Regions from separate parts of the Pseudomonas sp. Marseille-Q5115 genome, predicted to be linked through region 1. Evidence: predicted binding sites of a transcription regulator. Region 1 holds the regulator's gene; each other region holds the start of a gene.
What was found. Region 1 encodes FliA, which starts transcription of late flagellar genes. Its sites were predicted from a motif close to CTAAAGTTTNNNNNNNNNNNGCCGNTAA; they were not measured.

Region 1 (4,191 bases):
AAACGCGTGGTATTGATCGATACCGCTGGCCTGCAAGCCAGCGACCCGGCACTCAAGCTACAGCTCGAAAGCCTGGCCGGGCGGGGCATCCGCGCGCGCAACTACCTTGTGCTGGCAACCACCAGCCAGAAGCAGGTTTTGACCGCGGCCTACCATAGTTACAAGCGTTGCGGCCTCGCAGGCTGTATCCTCACCAAGCTCGACGAAACGGCGAGCCTCGGCGAGGTATTGAGCCTGGCGATCAGCCACGAGCTGCCGGTGGCCTACCTTACCGATGGCCCGCGTATTCCGGATGACCTTCATTTGCCCCGCAAGCATCAGTTGGTCAGCCGCGCGGTGAGCGTACAAATGCAGGAAGAGCCCAGCGAAGAGGCCATGGCCGATATGTTCGCTGACCTCTACCACAGCCCCAGCAAACGTGCGGGCTGAGGGGAATGAACATGAATGAATGCATGCGCAATTGGTTGCGCGACAGCGGGTCCGAAAGGCCGCTGTTTGGCTTGGAACCTACCTTCACCACACGCTGTGCCAGCTCGCCGAATGGCTTGTTCGATGGCGAAGCGGGCCGTGGTGCAGCCAGCGTCTCAGTGACAGGGTAAAGAACGAATGGGCAGCATGCATCCCGTACAGGTGATCGCGGTGACCGGCGGCAAGGGCGGCGTCGGGAAGACAAACGTGTCAGTGAACCTATCGCTGGCACTGGCCGAACTCGGCCGGCGGGTGATGCTGCTGGACGCCGACCTTGGCCTGGCCAACGTCGACGTGTTGCTGGGGCTCACGCCCAAGCGCACGCTCGCCGATGTGATCGAGGGCCGTTGCGACCTGCGCGATGTGCTCTTGCAGGGGCCGGGCGGGGTACGCATCGTACCGGCGGCCTCGGGTACCCAGAGCATGGTCCATCTGACCCCGGCGCAACACGCCGGCCTCATCCAGGCCTTCAGCGAGATCGGCGATAACCTGGACGTACTGGTGATCGACACCGCGGCCGGTATCGGCGACTCGGTAGTGAGCTTCGTGCGCGCCGCCCAGGAAGTGCTGCTGGTGGTGTGCGATGAGCCCACTTCCATCACCGATGCCTACGCCTTGATCAAACTGCTGAACCGCGACTACGGCATGAACCGCTTCCGCGTGCTGGCCAACATGGCCCAGAGCCCGCAGGAAGGGCGCAACCTGTTCGCCAAGCTCACCAAGGTAACCGATCGTTTCCTTGATGTAGCGCTCCAATACGTAGGCGCGGTGCCGTACGACGAAACCGTGCGCAAGGCCGTACAGAAACAGCGGGCCGTATATGAAGCGTTCCCGCGCTCGAAATGCGCGCTGGCCTTCAAGGCCATCGCTCAGAAAGTCGATACCTGGCCGCTGCCCGCCAACCCGCGGGGGCACCTGGAATTCTTCGTCGAACGTTTGGTACAGCAAACCAGTGCGGGGCCTGTCTCATGAGCGCCAGTGGATACCGGATGTACAACAACGCCTCTCGGCAGTCGCAGCAGCATGAGCTGATCGAGCGCTATGCGCCTCTGGTCAAGCGCATTGCCTATCACCTGCTGGCGCGATTGCCCGCGAGCGTACAGGTCGAAGACCTCATCCAGGCCGGCATGATCGGCCTGCTCGAGGTGGCCAACAAGTACGACTCCAGCAAGGGCGCGAGTTTCGAGACCTATGCCGGTATCCGCATCCGCGGCGCGATGCTCGACGAAGTGCGCAAAGGCGACTGGGCACCGCGCTCCGTCCACCGCAACAGCCGCACCGTGAGCGACGCGATTCGCAAAATTGAAGCGCGTACCGGTCGTGAGGCTAAAGATCACGAGGTTGCTGCCGAACTCAAGGTCAGCATCGAGGAATATTACTCGATGCTGAACGATACCTTGGGCAGCCGGCTGTACAGTTTCGACGACCTGTTGCAGGACGGCGAGCATGAAGGCCTGCACGAGGGCGGCGCCAGCCACAGCGGCGAACCCGCGCGCGGGCTGGAGGACGAGCGCTTCCAGGGCGCACTGGCTGACGCCATTGCCAACTTGCCCGAGCGGGAGCGCCTGGTGCTGTCGCTGTATTACGACGAGGAACTGAACCTCAAGGAAATCGGTGAAGTACTGGGGGTGAGCGAGTCTCGTGTGAGCCAGTTGCATAGCCAGTGCGCGGCGCGTTTGCGCAGCCGCCTGGGTGACTGGCGCGCCCGCTGACATCGCTGGCCCGGGGGCTGGCCCGCAAATTTTTCAGAGAGTGCTGGAACGGTGCGGCGGCAATGTGATATCACCGCCCGCCACGCCTGCTCAGGCAGTCATGCAGGTACAGGTGTAAACGGATTCGATTGACTGCGCGTCCCGGAGTGGGCGCGTTTGAGACTGCTTGGAGGTCTACTTGGACAAGAACATGAAAATCCTGATCGTTGACGATTTTTCGACGATGAGGCGGATCATTAAAAACCTGTTGCGCGACCTGGGGTTCACCAACACCTCGGAAGCGGACGACGGCAATACGGCTTTGCCCATGCTGCAAAGCGGCGCCTTCGACTTCCTGGTAACCGACTGGAACATGCCGGGCATGACCGGTATCGAGTTGCTGCGCACCGTGCGCGCAGATGAGCGTCTCAAGCACCTGCCAGTGCTGATGGTGACCGCTGAAGCCAAGCGTGAACAAATCATCGAAGCGGCCCAGGCTGGCGTCAACGGCTATGTGGTCAAGCCCTTCACCGCGCAGGTGCTGAAAGAGAAGATCGAGAAAATCTTCGAGCGCGTCAACAGCTGAGAGGCCGCACAGGGGGCGCTATGGAGTCCAGTAATCTGCCGTTGGGGGACTTCGAGTCCACCCTGAAAATCCATGCGCGTCAGTTGGTGGAGAGCCTCGAAAAGGGCCGCTTCGGCGACGCCGTGCAGTTGATTCACCAATTGAACCAAACGCGGGACCGTGGGCTGTACCAGGAAGTGGGCAAGCTTACCCGCGAATTGCACAGCGCTATCGTCAACTTCCAGATCGATCCTCGCTCGCCCAAGGCCGAGGAGGTTTCGCAGATCACCGATGCCACCGAGCGGCTGGACTACGTGGTTCGCCTGACCGAGAACGCCGCCAACCGTACCATGGACCTGGTGGAGCAAAGCACGCCGGTGGTTCATGGCCTGGCTGAAGAGGCTCGCGCTGTGCGCGCCGACTGGCAGCGGTTCATGCGCCGCGAGGTGGATGCGGGCGAGTTCCGCGAGCTGGTAAAGCGCGTGGATGGCTTTCTGCAACGCAGTGAAAGCGATGCCACGGCTATCTCGGCCCATCTCAACGACATCCTGCTTGCACAGGACTATCAGGACCTCACCGGCCAGGTGATCAAGCGCGTCACCGCGCTGGTGACTGACGTGGAGTCCAACCTGCTCAAGCTGGTGCTCATGGCCAGCCAGGTAGACCGCTTCGCGGGTATCCAGCATGACCCTGAAAGCCTGCTGGACGAAAAAATTACTGAAAAAGACCTCTCCCGGGGTGAAGGTCCGCAGATTCATGCCGATAAGCGTGAAGACGTCGTATCCGGCCAGGACGATGTGGATGATCTGCTTTCCAGCCTGGGCTTCTGAGCCTGGTCTGGAAGCGTCATCGAACCGGCGCTGAATCGCGCTATCCGGGCCGGATGCCACTTACAAAATTCCAGGGAGCACCCAAATGAGCTTCGGCGCCGATGAAGAAATCCTCCAGGACTTCCTGGTAGAGGCCGGCGAGATCCTCGAGCAGTTGTCCGAACAGTTGGTGGAGCTGGAAAGCCGCCCCGACGACGCGGATCTGCTTAATGCGATTTTTCGTGGTTTTCATACCGTTAAAGGCGGCGCCGGCTTTCTCCAGCTCAATGAGCTGGTCGAATGCTGCCATATCGCCGAGAACGTGTTCGACATTCTGCGCAAGGGCGAACGCCGCGTAGACTCCGAGCTGATGGACGTAGTGCTTGAAGCGCTCGACACCGTCAACAGCATGTTCGGGCAAGTCCGCGAACGTGCCCCCCTTACCCCGGCTACCCCGGAGCTGCTTGCTGCCCTGGCCCGCCTGGCGGAACCCGCTGGCGCCGCACCAGCAGTAGAAGCACCGGCGCCAGTGGCCGCCTCTGCGCCCAGGCATGAAAACGAGTTCGAGGCGCTCGTGCAGAGCCTGGACGATGTTTCAGTGCCTGCCAGCGGCAGTGACGACATCACCGACGCCGAATTCGAATCGCTGCTCGACCAG
Region 2 (4,191 bases), 750 kb from region 1:
CTCGCGGATCTCTACGTAGTCCGTGGCCTTGTTGACGCCTTCGAGCATGTGGCGCCAGGTCGGTGCATGGAGATCGTCAAGATGAGGCGTCGGCATATGGAGGCTCCTCGTTACCGCTGCGAATCAGCGTTAAGTTAGGCTCCCAAGTCGCTGGGAACACCGGGTAATGTTCATAGACTCACCCCTGTAGCGATAATTCCCGAAAGCGTTGTGCGGTTCAGCGCCGCCACGAAACGGTAGCGGGCGGCTTGGCCTGGCTGGTGAACTGGCTTGCCAATCCCATACCCAGGCCGAAAGCCAGCACCAGCGCGAGGCCAACCCAAACGCGGCGAGGGGTGGGGGAGGCTGCCTTGGCACTGGCTTTGCCGGGTGCCCCCAGTTGTGCCAGCTGCGCACGCAGGCGCTGTTCCTTTTGGGAAGCGATCCATGCATCGTGCCGCGCCCGCTGTTCGGGGTCGTTGAGCACGGCGTACGCCTCGTTGATCAGCCGTACGATCCGTTCGGCGTCGGTGTCTCCCGGGTTTCGGTCCGGGTGATGCTTCTGCATCAGCGCCTTGTACGCGGCGCGGATGACTTCCGGCGGGGCGTTGCGTGCCACCCGCAGGTTGGCGTAATGAGTGGGGACTTCGGGCATTTATAGTATTCCGTCCGGGTGGCCGTCCGCGCAGGTGCCTGGGGGTGATCGCCAGGGCGAGGGGCGGCGTGCAAGCGTATCGGCGCTGTTACATGAAACTTTATCCCCGTTACCAAAGTGGTGTTTGCCGGCATCCGCGCCTAGGCTTCACAGCGACATAACTGCGTGGGACCAAACCGAATGTGTTGTAAGCGTCGTCTGCTGCCACTGGCTTTTGCCTTGGTACAGGGCACTGCCCTGGCCACGGGCGTGAGCGGCGTCAAGCCCACTGTCCGGTGGATGACCGTGGATTTTCCGCCACTATTCATGGTCACCGGCCCTGGGCACGGCGTAGGCGATTATGCTCAGGGTATCGCCGTGGCCAGGCTTGGCGATTACGAGCATCAGCTTCAGGCCGTGCCGCCCAATTACCAGCGGATAGAACAGGAAATGAAAGCCCGCGGTGACGTGTGCTTTGCCGGCTTTCTGAAAACCGCCGCGCGTGAACGGTTTATGGTGTTCAGCGAGCCTTACCTGATGATGCTGCCCATTCAGCTGTTCGTCCCGGCCGACCACCCGCAGCCGCCCGCGACCGATAGCGCGGTGGACCTGGCCGGCCTGTTGGCGGCAGGTACGTTCCGCCTCGGCATACTCGGCGGCAGGCGATATGGCGCTTCGGTGGACCCCGTCATAGACACCTACAAGGACAGCCCCTCCGTATACCGTCGCTATTCCAAGGACCAGCTCGGCGGCCTGGTCAGCATGATGGCGGCTCATGAGCATGGGCTGGACGGCATTCTGGCCTACCCCAGCGAGATCACCTACCTGCAAAAGCAGCCCAAGGCCACGCCGCTGGCGCTTCGCGCTTACCCGCTCAAGGGCGCGCCCGCCTTCATGTATGGGTATTTTGCGTGTTCCAACAGTGATCTCGGCCGTGCGGTGATCGCGGGCATCAACCAGACCATCCCCGGGATACGCGCGCAAGTGGCCGAGATTTACTCGCACGATCTCACCCCGGAGACCCGCGCTTCATACCTGCACCTGCTACACAAAGAGTGGGGGGTGGAGCTGGCGACCAATTAACGCCGGGCTTGGGGGCCATGGCTAAAGTTCGACAGTGTGGGGCCGATAGACAGAGCACTGGAAACCTGCCCGTGTGCCCGCCGCCTACCTCGGACCCTTGCCATGCTCAGAAAAATAAAGATTGCCCACCGTACGCTGTTGTTTTTTGCCCTGGTGGCGCTGTTGCTGGCCGCCGTTGGCGCCTTCAGCCTGATGAAGATGGCCGCCATTCGCGCCTCGGGCGCGACTGTCGAGAACCATTGGATGCAGAGCCAGGCCACCGCCGATAACATCGCGCTGAGCTTCGCCCGCATCCGCGTGGAATCCCTGCGCCAACTGGCCTTTAAAGACCCTGAGACCTACCGCAAGAGCGACGATCTGGTGGCTGCGTCCATTCAGGACATCAAGCGATTGTTGCAGCAATACGAAGCATTGATTGCAAGCCCCGAGGAGCGTCAGGTGTTCAACGCGGCACGGGACACTTTTGGCCAGTACGCCAGCAAGCTCGATGAGCGCCAGCGCTCTATCGCGGCCAGCGCACCCGAGAGTGTGATGGGCCCGATCAACCAGGCCCTTGCAGGCCTGGGCCCGGTGTTGAATGAAAAGCTGTCGGCCCTTCGTGACTTCAACCAGGCGGGTGCCACACGCGCCGCCGCCTATTCCGACGATACCTACAGCAGCGCACGCAGCGTGATCATCGGCGCTATCATCGCCGCGCTCGCCGCGACTCTGGTACTGGCCCTTATGCTTACGCGCAGCATCATTACGCCGATCCGCCAGGCCGTCGGTTTCGCCGATGGCATTGCTCAGGGCAACCTCAGCGGCACCATCCAGCGCGAAGGTGATGATGAAGCCACGCAACTGTTTGCCGCACTCGGCACCATGCAGGCCAACCTGCGTGAAACCATCGGGCAGATCGGCGAATCGGCTCACCAACTGTCTGCTGCCGCTGAAGAAATGAGCGCCGTGATGGAGGAGAGTACCCGTGGTATGCAGCGCCAGAACGACGAGATCGAACAGGCCGCCACGGCGGTTAACCAGATGACCGCCGCGGTGGAAGAGGTTGCCACCAACGCGGTGTCCACCTCCGAAGCGTCCCAGGTTTCGAGCCGATCGGCCGAGCAGGGGCGAGTGCAGTTGACCGACGCCATTGCCTCCATCCAGTCGCTCACCGACGACGTGATGAGCGCCTCCGAGCGCGCCGCGGCACTGGCTACCCAAACCCGAAGCATCAGCACCGTGCTGGACGTGATCCGCGCGGTCGCCGAGCAAACCAACCTGCTGGCCCTCAATGCCGCGATCGAAGCGGCGCGTGCCGGCGACGCAGGGCGCGGGTTCGCCGTGGTAGCCGATGAAGTGCGTGCACTGGCTCACCGTACGGGCGAATCCACCCGTGAAATCGAGAACATGATCGGCAGTATCCAGCAGGGCACCGGGCTGACCGTGGACGCCTTGCAGCACAGCGCCGAGCGCGCCCGCACCACCATGGACAAGGCCAACGCCGCCGGCCAGGCCCTTGGCGCAATCACCGAAGCCGTGGCCAGTATCAACGACCGCAACCTGTTGATCGCCAGCGCCTCGGAAGAACAGGCCCAGGTGGCCCGCGAAGTGGACCGCAGCCTGGTGAGCATCCGCGACCTGTCGGTGCAAACCGCCACTGGCGCTCAGCAAACCAGCGTGGCCACCCACGAACTGGCGCGGCTGGCGACCGACCTCAACGGCCTGGTGAAGCGCTTCTCGCTGTAAGCCTTGGCTTCCCGCAGACTGGACTCAACCTCTGTAGGAGGCCTCTAACTCCTGTGGGAAGCGAACAAGGGCTTCAAACCGCCCCGCGTATGGCGTGTATCAACATGCCGCACGCGGGGTTGTCGTTGTCTTCCCGCCAGATCAGGTGCAGCTCGCTCTGTACCCCTTCACCCAGTTCCATCTCGTGGAACACCACGTCCTTGAACACTACATTGGTGGCGCAGCGGGGCACGAAGGCTAGCCCCAGGCCGGCGTTCACCAAGGCCAGGATGGTCAATGACGAACCCAGCCATTGTACGTAGTCGGGCGTAACCCCAGCCGAACGAAACATGCCGGTGAGCAGTTCGTTGAACGGGGCATAGGCCGCGTGGGAGTACATCAGGAACGGTTGCCCTTGCAGGTCTGTAACCTCTACCCGGGCCCGTCTGGCAAGGGGGTGCGCTGTGTTCACCGCCAGCACGAACGGTTCGCGCACCAGCCGTTCGCTGCAAAACCCTGGCTCGGGCAGTGGCGCCCGTGCAATGCCCAGGTCCAGACGCCGCGCCCGCAAGGCTTCCTGCTGTTGTGCGGTGTTCATCTCCGTGAGGGCGATGTTCACGTGAGGCTGTTGCACCCGTGCCTCGGCGATCACCTTGGGCAGGAATTCGTACACCGCGCTGCCCACGAACCCTACCGTTACCGAGCCAATATCCCCGGCCGCAAAGCGCCGTGCGGAAACCGCGGCCATCTCGGCGCGCTCCAGCAGGTTCTGCGCTTCCAAAAAGAACGCC
Region 3 (4,191 bases), 1.5 Mb from region 1:
TTTCGCGGCTGTTCGCGCTGGGCGTGCTCAGCCTGGTGGTAGCACTGGTTTACCCTTCGCTGCGCAAATCCAATGGGTTGGTTGGCGGGCGCCTGGGCTACGGCCTCAGCGCCGTGCTGGTCATCGCACTGGCAGCGGGCTTCTGGGGCATGTTCCTGCCGCACAGCCCGGTATCGCCCAGCGGTGACGGCCCGGGGCTGACCAAGGTCGATCCGGCCAAGGCGCAGAAAAACTGGGACAACTACGGTAACGATGCAGGCGGCAGCCGGTTCGCCGCGCTGGACCAGATCAACCGGGACAACGTGTCCAAGCTGGTCCCGGCCTGGACCTATCACACCGGTGACGTGGCCATCAGCGATGGCAATGGCGCGGAAGACCAGCTCACCCCTCTGCAAGTGGGCGACAAGGTATTTATCTGCACCCCGCACAACAACGTGATCGCGCTCGACGCCGATACCGGCAAAGAGCTGTGGAAGCGGCAGATCAATGCCAAATCCGCCGTGTGGCAGCGTTGCCGCGGGCTGGCCTATTTCGATGCCAGCGCCGCCGTGGCGCAGCCTGCTGACTCCAGCACGCCAGCCACCCCGGTCTCGATCCCGGCTGGCGCCAACTGCCAGCGTCGCCTGCTCACCAACACCATCGACGCGCGGCTGATCGCTGTGGATGCCGACACTGGTGAATTCTGTCAGGGCTTTGGTGACAACGGCCAGGTAGACCTCAAGGCCGGCTTGGGCAGCGTGCCGGACTCCTACTACCAACTGTCCTCGCCGCCCTTGATGGCCGGCACCACCGTGGTGGTGGGTGGTCGCGTGGCTGACAACGTGCAGGCTGACATGCCTGGCGGTGTGATCCGTGGTTTCGATGTGGTCACCGGCGCCATGCGCTGGGCCTTCGACCCGGGCAACCCGCAGGACAAGCAAGCGCCGGCGAACGACAGCACCTACGTGCGCAGTACGCCCAACAGCTGGGCACCGATGTCTTATGATCCAGCCACCAACACCGTGTTCCTGCCGATGGGCAGCCCGTCCACCGACATTTATGGCGTGAAACGCACCGAGCTCAACCACAAGTACGGCGCGTCGGTGCTGGCGTTGAACGCTACGACCGGCGACGAGAAGTGGGTATTCCAGACCGTCCATAACGACCTCTGGGACTTCGACCTGCCAATGCAGCCGACCTTGATCGACTTCCCTCAGGCCGACGGCAGCAAGGTGCCAGCCGTGGTGATCGGTACCAAGGCCGGGCAGATCTATGTGCTGGACCGCGCCACCGGCAAGCCGCTGACCGACGTGCAGGAAGTGCCGGTGAAGGCGGCGGACATCCCGAACGAACCGTACTCGCCTACCCAGCCGCGTTCGGTGGGCATGCCGCAGATCGGTGCGCAGCACTTGACTGAGTCGGACATGTGGGGCGCCACCCCGTTCGACCAGATGCTGTGCCGTATCTCGTTCAAGAAAATGCGTTATGACGGCCTGTACACCGCGCCGGGCACTGATGTGTCCCTGAGCTTCCCGGGCTCACTGGGCGGCATGAACTGGGGCGGCGTCTCCACCGACCCGGTACACGGCTTCATTTTCGTCAACGACATGCGCCTGGGCCTGTGGATTCAGATGGTGCCCGCCGAGCGTGAGGCCCGGGCCTCGTCCGGTGGCGAAGCGATCAACACCGGCATGGGTGCGGTGCCGCTCAAAGGCACGCCTTATGCTGTGAACAAGAACCGCTTCCTGTCCCTGGCCGGCATTCCTTGCCAGGCGCCGCCGTTTGGCACGTTGAGCGCAGTGGACCTGAAAACCCGCAAGATCGCTTGGCAGGTGCCGGTGGGTACTGTTCAGGACACCGGCCCGCTGGGGATCAAGATGGGGCTGCCGCTGCCCATCGGCATGCCTACCTTGGGCGGTACCTTGTCTACCCAGGGTGGCCTGGTGTTTATCGCCGGTACCCAGGATTACTACCTGCGTGCGTTCAACTCGGCCACCGGGGAAGAAGCCTGGAAAGCCCGCCTGCCGGTGGGCAGCCAAGGCGGCCCGATGACCTTCGTGTCGCCAAAGACCGGCAAGCAGTACGTGGTGATCACCGCCGGTGGGGCGCGGCAGTCGCCTGATCGTGGCGATTATGTGATTGCCTACGCATTGCCGGAGAAGGACTGACAAGAAAGGATGTGCCGCTGGTCCAGCGGGAGGCACTAGTGGCCTCCCGCTGCGCTCACAACCTTGAGCGCGGATCTTCTGCGCTGTGCACAGGAGAGTGATCATGGTTAATGACGACAATGGCACAGCAAGCCCGTACCCAGGTCCAGCAGGTGCGGACAGCGACGAGGAGCTGCTCGATGAAGAAGGCGGTTCGTCGGATGTCGAGCAGGGCGATGGCAACGAAGCGCCGGTGACCCCACCGGTGGACGATGATGAAGAGCCATCGCCGGGCAATGCCGTCTGAGTACGCTTGGTAGCCTCGGCCTCGCTTGTTGCGGGGCCGAGCCGTTTTACCTTCCATCCACCCGCGCCATCCCTGCCTAAACTTTCCCCTGCCTTTGCCGCTAACCGTGCATACCCGGCGTGCTTCGCCGCTTGAGCCACGGAACCTCTCATGAACCTGCGATCCCTCAAAATTGCCAAACGCAGCGTTGTCTGTTTTGGCCTCATTGCCTTCGTGTTGGCCGCCCTCGGCCTGTTCGGCTTGTACCAGATGGCGGGTATTCGCGCGCAAGCCAAACTGGTTTCGGAGGAGAACGTTCCTGGCATCATCGCCAGCGACGCCATCGCGCTGCAACTGGCGCGGGTACGTATTCAGGTATTGCGCATGGTTGCGGTTCCTGCCACGGCGGGCGAAACCCTGCAAGGGCTGCACAAGATCGGCAACACGCTCGATGAGCTGTTCAAGGCCTACCGGCCAATGATCGGAAGCCAGATCGAGCAGTCCAGCTACGATCAGCTGTTCACGCTATACACCGCCTACATGCAACAGGCTGACCATGTAGCTGCCCTGGTGAGCGCCGGTGATGTGGATGCTGCACGCGACTATTTCACCCATACCATGACCGACGCCGGCACTCGGATGAACGAGCTGTCCGCGGCGCTTCAGCAGGAAAACATCGACGAGTCCCGCGAGCACAACCACAATGGCGACGCCCTGTACGGCGAGTCCCGCTCGGTGACCCTGGCGGCCATCGTACTGGCGCTGGCACTGACGGTTCTGCTGTCGTGGCGCCTCACCCGTAGCCTGATCCGGCCGATCGAAAGCGCCGTCGCTGCGGCCCAGAATATCGCCGCGGGCGACCTGACCGCGCGGCTCGACACCCGCGGCACCGACGAAGCGGCGTTGCTGCTGCAGGCCATGGCGTCGATGCAGGGTACGCTGAGGGATACGTTGGAGCGGATCATGCTGTCGGCCCAGCAGCTGGCCTCGTCCACCGAGGAGATGAGTGCGGTGATGAGCGAAAGCGCGACCGGGCTGGCCCAGCAGAACGACGAGATCGAGATGGCCGCCACAGCCGTGACCGAGATGAGCCAAGCGGTAGACGAAGTTGCCTCCAACGCAACCTCAGCCTCGTCGCAAACCCGAACGGCGAGCGAAACGGCGCTCCGCGGCCAAGGCCAGTTGGGCGATACCCTCTCGGCCATTGGTTCGCTGACCGACAACGTATTGGGCGCTTCCGAACACGCCCGCAACCTGGCCGAGCAAGCCCACGGCATCACCAAGGTGCTGGACGTGATCCGCGCCGTGGCCGAGCAAACCAACCTGTTGGCGCTGAACGCCGCCATCGAGGCTGCCCGCGCGGGCGAAGCGGGGCGTGGGTTCGCGGTAGTCGCCGATGAAGTACGTTCGTTGGCCAGCCGTACGGGTGAGTCCACCCGGGAAATCGAGTCGATGATCTCCAGCATCCGTGCCGGCACCACACAGACGGTAGATGCCTTGCTGACCAGTGCCGACCAGGCCCGGGTTACCCAGGAGCAGGCCCATGCGGCCAAGGATGCGTTGAGCAGTATTTCGGTTGCCGTGTCGGCAATCGACGAGCGCAACGTGGTGATCGCCAGTGCCGCCGAGCAACAGGCTCAGGTGGCCAGAGAGGTTGACCGTAACCTCGTGCGCATCCGTGACCTGTCGATCAGAACCTCAGCAGGCGCCGAGCAAACCCATGCGGCCAGCCAGGAGCTGTCCCGGTTGGCCTCCGACCTCAGTGGGCTGGCGCAGCGG

Region 2: a site for FliA is predicted at 1,718-1,745, ahead of LG385_RS08135 (methyl-accepting chemotaxis protein). Genes of this name have one in related genera too.
Region 3: a site for FliA is predicted at 2,510-2,537, ahead of LG385_RS11230 (methyl-accepting chemotaxis protein). Genes of this name have one in related genera too.

What each region holds. Positions count from the first base shown of each region.
Region 1 covers NZ_CAKAKI010000001.1:993,084-997,274, forward strand. Annotated here, with positions in the region: gene flhF (flagellar biosynthesis protein FlhF) at 1-429, shown strand, start outside; gene fleN (flagellar synthesis regulator FleN) at 607-1,440, shown strand; gene fliA (RNA polymerase sigma factor FliA) at 1,437-2,180, shown strand; gene LG385_RS04745 (chemotaxis response regulator CheY) at 2,371-2,745, shown strand; gene LG385_RS04750 (protein phosphatase CheZ) at 2,766-3,554, shown strand; gene LG385_RS04755 (chemotaxis protein CheA) at 3,640-4,191, shown strand, end outside.
Region 2 covers NZ_CAKAKI010000001.1:1,739,084-1,743,274, forward strand. Annotated here, with positions in the region: gene LG385_RS08120 (hypothetical protein) at 1-96, opposite strand, end outside; gene LG385_RS08125 (J domain-containing protein) at 218-634, opposite strand; gene LG385_RS08130 (transporter substrate-binding domain-containing protein) at 815-1,696, shown strand; gene LG385_RS08135 (methyl-accepting chemotaxis protein) at 1,799-3,421, shown strand; gene LG385_RS08140 (LysR family transcriptional regulator) at 3,495-4,191, opposite strand, start outside.
Region 3 covers NZ_CAKAKI010000001.1:2,444,337-2,448,527, reverse strand. Annotated here, with positions in the region: gene LG385_RS11240 (glucose/quinate/shikimate family membrane-bound PQQ-dependent dehydrogenase) at 1-2,147, shown strand, start outside; gene LG385_RS11235 (hypothetical protein) at 2,251-2,433, shown strand; gene LG385_RS11230 (methyl-accepting chemotaxis protein) at 2,584-4,191, shown strand, end outside.